2 regions of the Brevibacillus sp. HB1.2 genome follow, and region 1 is predicted to be linked to the other one. Evidence: riboswitches for the same ligand, from Rfam matches in the RefSeq annotation. Region 1 holds a riboswitch; the other holds the start of a gene.
The links. Region 1 has a riboswitch for S-adenosylmethionine ahead of HPY28_RS14125 (MetQ/NlpA family ABC transporter substrate-binding protein). Riboswitches for the same ligand answer to the same signal wherever they lie in the genome.
Positions count from the first base shown of each region.

Region 2: another riboswitch for S-adenosylmethionine. It lies ahead of HPY28_RS00865 (ABC transporter permease); the one in region 1 lies ahead of HPY28_RS14125 (MetQ/NlpA family ABC transporter substrate-binding protein).

Region 1 covers NZ_JABMIU010000005.1:46,101-50,312, forward strand. The annotation lists gene HPY28_RS14120 (methionine ABC transporter ATP-binding protein) at 1-994, opposite strand, end outside; gene HPY28_RS14125 (MetQ/NlpA family ABC transporter substrate-binding protein) at 1,037-1,867, opposite strand; SAM riboswitch class I at 1,970-2,072, opposite strand; gene HPY28_RS14130 (hypothetical protein) at 2,293-2,649, shown strand; gene HPY28_RS14135 (ABC transporter substrate-binding protein) at 2,847-3,920, shown strand; gene HPY28_RS14140 (nucleoside hydrolase) at 4,008-4,212, shown strand, end outside.
Region 2 covers NZ_JABMIU010000001.1:179,513-183,724, reverse strand. The annotation lists gene HPY28_RS00875 (MBL fold metallo-hydrolase) at 1-399, shown strand, start outside; gene HPY28_RS00870 (sulfite exporter TauE/SafE family protein) at 431-1,222, shown strand; SAM riboswitch class I at 1,343-1,447, shown strand; gene HPY28_RS00865 (ABC transporter permease) at 1,557-2,489, shown strand; gene HPY28_RS00860 (ABC transporter permease) at 2,494-3,441, shown strand; gene HPY28_RS00855 (ABC transporter ATP-binding protein) at 3,455-4,212, shown strand, end outside.

The sequences.
Region 1 (4,212 bases):
CGGATTCACGCAAGAAGCGAATGCCATCCTGAATGGCCTGGTCTTCACCAGAAATGTGCAAAAGCAAAATGCCGAGCGCCGTTCCCTTAATGGTCGTAATCGAGCCGTACAACAGATTGGTGCTAATCGGAAAACGTGCAGAGAGTGTTCCTAGAACAGGATCGAGAGCGGCATCCCCGCGAAAGGCAACGCGAACAATTTTGGAAACGGGTCCGGTTTCTTTTATCTTGGACAAAATCTCCTGTGGTACCTGATCGTCGAAAACCGTTTTGATAAAATTACGTGTCGTTTGCTCTTGCGGATTGCTGAAAACATCCAGAACAGAGCCTTGCTCGATGACGACACCGTTTTCCATGATGGCTACTTGGTCGCAGATTTTTTTAATGACCTGCATTTCATGCGTAATGAGCACGATGGTCAGGTTGAACTTTCGATTGATGTCGAGCAACAGCTCCAGAATCGATTCAGTCGTCTGCGGGTCGAGAGCAGAAGTCGCTTCGTCACAGAGCAGGATTTCCGGATCAGTCGCAAGTGCACGAGCGATACCCACCCGTTGCTTTTGTCCACCGGATAGCTGAGAAGGATAAGCGTTTGCTTTATCAGACAAGCCAACCAAGCCGAGAAGGTCTTCTACCTTGCGCTTAATGACATCTTTGGGGACGCGATTCATCCGCAAGATTTCCGCCACATTGTCAAAGACATTATAGGAAGAGAGCAGGTTGAAGTGTTGAAAAATAATCCCGATCTTTTTGCGAGCTTGCCGCAGCTCTTTTTCTTTGAGGGTCAGCATGTTGTGGCCATTGACGATCACAGAACCGCTGGTCGGCTTCTCCAACAGGTTGATGGTGCGGAGCAGGGTACTTTTTCCTGCTCCGCTAAAGCCGATAACCCCGTAGATTTGCCCTTTTTCTACCTGAAGGGATACGCCCTTCAATGCTTCTACCTGCTTGTTTCCTACTTGATACGACTTATGAATATCGGTTAGCTGTATCATAACGAGTTCTCCTTGTTGTTCTTGATGTTCCTGGCGTCGATCTTACCAGGACGGCAGTACAGCCCCTTCAAAACGTTCGTCGATGAATTTTTTCACTTCTTCCGAACGGTAAATGTCTACCAGCTTTTTGATAGCTGGGTTGTCTTTGTTGGTTTCGTTGACTGCCAAGATGTTCACGTATGGAGAGTCAGCCGTCTCAGCGAAGATCGCATCTTTTTTCGGGGAGTAGCCAGCTTCCATTGCGAAGTTCGTATTAATCGAAGCTACCTCTACGTTGCTCAACGAGCGTGCCAGGAAAGCAGCCTCCAGCTCTTTGAATTGCAAATTTTTTGGATTTTCTACGATGTCCAGTGGCGTTGCATTGTCGCCCGCGCCATCTTTGAGCTTAATCAAGCCAGCTGCCTGATAGAGCAGCAGGGCGCGTGCTCGGTTGGTTGGATCGTTTTGAATGCCGACAACGCCGCCTGCCTGGATGTCCTCGACTTTTTTATGCTTGGTGGAGTACAGGCCCATCGGGTACGTGACGGTTTTTCCGACCTCGACAATTTTTGTTTTATGATCTTGATTGAACTTCGCCAAGAACGGGATGGTTTGGAAGCTGTTTACATCGAGATTTCCTTTATCGAGAGCTTGGTTCGGCTGTACGTAGTCGTTGAAAACGACGACTTCGACTTCAAGTCCTTTGCCTTTGGCGACTTCTTTCACTTTGTTGAGAATCTCTTCGTGCGGGCCGCCAGTGACGCCCACTTTGAGTGAGGTTTGTTCAGCAGCAGTGCCACCGTTAGCAGGAGCAGCTTCTTGTTTACCGCCGCAAGCCGTTACGAGCGATGCAGCGAGCAGTAGCGTAGTGAGCAGAAGACCAGTCTTTTTCATGAAAATACCCCTTTTCTCTGGATGTAAGATGGAAAAGAAAAAAGCCTCTTCCGACAGAAGAGGCGAAAACTGCGAGTATGTAACCACACTGCAACAATACCTCTCTTATCTGTCGGAATAAATTCCGCTGGATTTGGCACCGTATCGTTTGCGATAGGTTGCCGAGGTGTCATAGGGCCAGTCCCTCAACCTCTCTTCATAAGAGAATGTGCTATGAAATTATCATTCCAAACATTGTCGCTAATTCTTATTTGGATAGTTGGATTATAACGACTGAATTTTTAGGTGTCAACTGTTTTTGCAAACGAATGACTTGGTGGAAAAATGTGAAATTGATCAAAATACGAATATTATATTGAAGAATTAAAAAATCATATGTATAATGAGAGCGAATGAACCCGATACCAGCTATCGTAGGTGATGACATGACTCTAGTGGACTCCAATGAAACCAGAAAAAAGCTGTCTGCCATCTATAATGAGATAGCAAAAGAGTTGTTCGGATTTGGAACGACTTTGCTCCGAGTCACGATTGAAAACCAGATGATTACGTTCCAAGCCAAGCATCGCCGCTCTCCGCGCTCACAAGCGTTGGAAGGAGAAGCGCCGGCCCTCAAGCTCGAAGTCGATTTTCGCATGTCCCTTCTTTATAAGAAGAGACTGAGAGAGCGACTGGAGGAAGAGATGGGGTTGCCGTTGGAAGCCGTGCTACGGGACTATGATGCGCCTACGCAGTGGGCGATCACGAATGTTATTTTAGCTGAATCAGAACTGAATACCTGACGCAATCGTTCGGATTTTCTCTTTTGATCTATCTTAAGGGGAGACCGTAGACTTTGCGTAAAAACGGGTGTCACTTCTCTTTGTTTACGAAGAAAAGTGCTCTTGTTTAGAATGATACGTTCTAATCAAGGGTACTTTTCTTTTTATTGTACCACCATATTTTGTCATCAAATGAACCCAACTGGAGGAGAATTACGATGAAAAAATTACTTGCTGGAATCCTGTCTTTTTCTATGATGTCACTGGCTCTCGCTGGCTGTGGCAGCAACGATCAACCACAAGCGGGTGGGGCTGGCGGCGAAGCCAAGGGTGAGCCACAAAAGCTGGTCATCTCCACATGGGGCTTCTCTGAAGACTTTTTCCGCAAAGAAGTATATGAGCCGTTTGAAAAAGAACATAACGTGAAAATCGTACTGGAAATCGGGAACAATGCAGAGCGCCTGAACAAAATTCGCCAAGGAAGCTCCGATGTAGACTTGATCTACCTCTCTGACTACTATGCACAGCAAGGGATTGAGAGTGGCGCATTTGAAAAAATCGACCGCAGCCGCATCCCGAATCTGGATCAAATCTATGATATTGCCAAAGCACCACTGGGCGAGGAGTACGGTCCAGCTTACACGATTGGCCAATTCGGGATTGCCTACAATCCAAAACTCGTGAAAACCGAGATCAAGGATTGGAAAGACTTGTGGAACCCAGAACTGGCAGGCAAGCTGACATTGCCAAGCATTACGTCCACAACTGGCCCAATGGTTCTCGACAGTGCTTCCCAGATAGCGGGCAGCAAGGAATTTAACGAGGATCAAGCCTTCGCGAAAATGAAAGAAGTTAACCAAGGTGTAGTGAAGTTCTACGACAAGACCTCCGAATACGTGAACATGTTTGGACAAGAAGAAATCGGCGTAGGACCGATCATGGAAATGTACTTCAAAGACATCAAAGCCGCTGTTCCGGAAGCTGTTTTCGTACAACCTGCAAGCGGCGGATATGCGGTCATGAATACGGTTAACATCGTAAAAGGCTCGAAAAACAAAGCACTCGCAGAAGACTTCATCAACTACCAGCTGAGCAAGGAAGTTCAGGAAAAAACAGCAAAAGCAAAAATCGATTCCCCTGTAAACAAAACGGTTCAACTGACAGAAGAAGAAGCAAAAGGCGTAACGTACGGGGAAGAAACCGTAAGCAAGCTGCGTATGATGGACATGAAATTCGTTAACGAGCACTCTAAAGCATGGATTGACCGTTGGAATCGTGAAATCACGCAATAACGAGCGATAGAAAAACAAGGGCGAGGGTATAGACATTTGTGGATATACCCTCGTTTTCATGAGAAATGAACGTGAGGAGGACCACTCGTGCAAAAGATCATTCTTGACGTGGATACGGGCATTGATGATGCGCTTGGCATCATTCTCGCTGTGAAGAGCGGGCAATTCGATTTGGTGGGCATTACTACGGTGAATGGAAACGTGTCGCTGCGAAAAGCCACAGAAAACACGTGCAAAATTCTCGATTTCTTGCAAGTCGGCGAGCAAATCCCTGTCGTCTGTGGAGCATCTG
Region 2 (4,212 bases), on a different contig from region 1:
TTGCATGCCGTAGGGATTGATTATGTCACAGGCTTTATCGACAGTGGCAAGTTAATGGAAAGGGAAGTGTCTTCGCTCGAGACAATCGAAGAGGTAACACCGTTGGAGATTGCAGAACGGGTGGAAAAGGGAGAAGTACACGTAGTAGATGTACGGAATCTGGCTGAGTGGAAGGAAGGACACATTCCGGATGCACAGCACATCATGCTCGGTACGCTCGCCAAGCGGCTGGATGAGATTCCTCTCGATAAGCCGCTTCTCGTACAGTGCCGTTCCGGTGCCCGATCCGCTATTGCCGCAAGCATTCTAAAAGCAAACGGATTCAAGGATGTCATGAATTTGAGCGGCGGAATCTTGAAATGGCAAATAGACGGCTTGGCAATCGTAGAACGAGGATAAAACGAAGCGAGGTATTGCAAAGGGTGAGCGTATGACTATCGACCTTGTGATCACACTGTTTGTTATCGGTTTCGCGGGATCATTTATCTCTGGTGTCGTCGGAATCGGGGGCTCCATCATCAAGTATCCGATGCTTCTGTACATTCCGCCCGCCCTTGGATTCGTTGCTTACACAGCTCACGAAGTATCCGGAATAAGTGCAGTCCAAGTATTTTTTGCCACCCTAGCTGCTGTTTGGACTCTGCGCAAAGATAAGCTTATTCATTACCAGCTCGTTGCGTATATGGGAAGTGCCATTATTGTTGGGAGCTTGCTTGGAGGGTATGGAGGAAAATTTCTTTCGGCAGATGCTATCAATATCGTTTACGCCATCTTGGCCACCATTGCTGTAATCTTGATGTTTCTGCCAAAAAAGCGGATGGACGGACGTGAACAGACCGAGGTTATCTTTCATAAACCAACAGCCGTATTATCCGCTTTGATTGTCGGAGGCGCCTCCGGAATTGTCGGGGCAGCTGGCGCTTTTATTTTGGTTCCCATCATGCTGACCATCCTCAAGATTCCGACAAGAGTTACGATTGCTTCATCTCTTGCCATCACTTTTTTTTCTTCCATCGGTTCGACGATAGGGAAATGGATGGCAGGGGACATATTGCTGTGGCCATCCGTGATCATGGTAATCGCCAGCATCATGGCAGCGCCACTCGGTACGAAGGTCAGCAAACGTTTGGGCACCCGGATTCTCCAGACCATTCTTGCCTTGTTGATCCTAGCTACCACAATTAAGATTTGGGCTGACATCCTTATATCCACACGTGTGTGAAGATTTACTTTTTCCATAAATTATAAAGAAAAATCAATTGTCATTGAACAGCATTGACATATCCGAGTAAAATGATAAGATAAAAAAGAATTTTACGATGAAATTAAATTTCATAGAACATTCTTATCGAGAGTGGTGGAGGGGCTGGCCCGATGAAACCCGGCAACCTTGGTCTGATTGACCTTACGGTGCTAATTCCTGCGGAGTTATTCTGCGAGATGAGAAGGTGGGAACCGTGTAATCGCCCCTCTTCTTTTCGGAGAGGGGTTTTCTATATTTATAATTCTTAGTATTCATATCTTTTTACTATGTGTTATGTGAAGGAGGAAACAACGTGCTTCATTATGCGGTCAAGCGTGGCTTTCTCATGATCGTTACGCTGTGGATCATTGTCACGGTAACGTTTGTGACCATGCACCTGATTCCGGGTGACCCGTTCGCGTCTGACGCCAAAATGCTTCCAGAAGAAGTGGTAAAGAACATGCGGGCGGAGTACAACCTGGATCAGCCAATCACGGTACAGTACCTGCTCTATCTGAAAGGATTGCTGCAATTTGACTTGGGGCCCTCTATCCAGTCCAAGACGAGGGATGTGAACACGCTGATTGCAGAAGGATTTCCCGCATCGGCTATTCTGGGACTCCAGTCGTTTATTGTCGCGCTAGCAGGTGGAATCACACTGGGAATCGTAGCGGCACTCTATCACAATCGAACGCTGGATTTCTTGTCTATGTTTGCAGCCATCATCGGGATCTCCGTCCCCAGTTTTATTCTGGCGCCACTGTTGATCAAGTACTTGGCGGTCAAATGGGAGCTGTTTCCCGTTGCTGCGTGGGGGAGCTGGGAACACTCGATTCTTCCAACGCTTGCGCTCGCTATCGGTCCGCTCGCCATTATCGCTCGTTTCGTACGAGCCAGCATGCTTGAGGTTTGGCAACAGGAATACATAAGCACAGCGGAGGCGAAAGGGCTTGGCACCTTTTCTATTGTCGTTAGACACGGGATGCGCAATGCCATATTGCCGGTTCTTACCTTTATCGGTCCGCTGTTTGCCAACCTGATGACCGGAACCTTTGTGGTGGAAAAGATTTTTGCCATTCCCGGGCTCGGCAAATACTTCGTGGAAAGTATTTTTAACCGCGATTACCCTGTTATTTTGGGCACCACAGTATTTTACAGCTTTGTCCTCATTTTTACGTTGTACATCATCGACCTGCTGTATCGGGTGATTGACCCGCGCATCAGATTGACGAGTGGAGGGAAGTAGCGTTATGGCCAATCAGGCAACACAACTGGATTCGCTGTTTCGACCAGTAGACCGAACCCGGCTATCCGAGGAAATTCGGGAACGTCCCAGTCTTGGGTATTGGCAGGAGGTATTGCAGCGAGTATTCCGCAACAAGCTGGCAATGCTCGGGTTCTTCCTTCTCTTGGCAGTGGTGACCCTCTCCATCATCGGGCCGATGATCGTTCCCCACAGCCCGCATGAACAGTCATTGACGAAGGGAAATCTGCCACTGTCGGGCGAGCACTGGTTTGGATCGGATGACTTGGGTCGGGACATGTGGGCACGTACCTGGGTAGGCGGTCAAATCTCTTTATTTATTGGTGTGGCGGCAGCTGCCATCGACCTAGTGATCGGCGTTTGCATCGGCGGGATATCCGGTTATATGGCAGGGAGGAACAAGCTGGGCGACCGTGTGGACAACATCCTGATGCGATTGGCTGAAATTCTGTACAGCATTCCGTATCTCCTGGTGGTAATCCTGCTGATGGTGGTTCTGGAGCCTGGACTCGCAACGATCATTATTGCCCTTTCACTAACCGGCTGGGTCGGCATGGCCCGTCTGGTCAGAGGGCAGATCATGCAGATCAAGCGTCAGGAGTTTGTGCTGGCTGCAGAAAAGCTGGGTACCTCTCATGCCAAAATCATCATGAAACATCTGTTGCCGAATACGATCGGCGTCATCATCGTGAACTTGACCTTTACGATACCACATGCGATTTTCGCAGAATCGTTTCTCAGCTTTCTTGGGCTGGGAGTTCAGGCACCAACCGCCAGCTGGGGAACCATGGCCAACGACGCGCTGGCAGTTATGCTGAGCGGACAGTGGTGGCGGCTGTTTTTTCCGGGATTCATGATTTCCCTTACCATGTTCGCGTGCAACGCGCTCGGGGACGGTTTGCAGGACGCACTGGACCCGCGGATCAGGAAATGAGGAGGAGTACATCGTGAAGCCATTGTTGGAAGTAGATCAGTTGCGCGTCTCCTTTCGCACGTACGGTGGAGAGGTGCAGGCGGTAAGAGGGGTTTCCTTTTCTGTGAAGGAGGGGGAGACGTTGGCAATTGTCGGAGAAAGCGGCTGCGGAAAAAGTGTGACCGCCCGGGCATTGATGGGAATGATTCCTCCGCGATCCGGTCAGGTAAAAGACGGCAGCATTCGGTTTCGCGGGCGTGAACTGACTGGGCTGACGAAGCTGGAATGGCAGCAGGTTCGCGGGTCGCAGATCGGTATGATCTTCCAGGACCCGATGACCTCGCTGAATCCAACGATGAAAATCGGCCAGCAGATTGCGGAAGGCCTGATCAAACATCGAAAGCAGACGAAGACAGAAGCAAAGGAAGAGACGCTGAAACTGCTTGTAAGGGTAGGCATTCCGGAGGCGGCGAGGCGATTTGAGCAGTATCCTCACGAGCTAAGCGGAGGCATGCGGCAGCGTGTCGGAATCGCCATGGCGCTGGCCTGCCAACCGCAGTTAGTTATCGCCGACGAACCGACGACTGCGCTCGACGTGACCATTCAGGCACAGATCCTTCGTCTGATGAAAGAGTTGCAGGAACAATTGAACACGTCGATCATTTTGATCACCCATGATTTGGGCGTCGTCGCAGAGGTGGCCGACCATGTAGCGGTCATGTACGCAGGCGTAGTGGTGGAAAGCGGCCCGGTGGGAGAGATCTTTGACAACCCACGCCATCCCTACACACA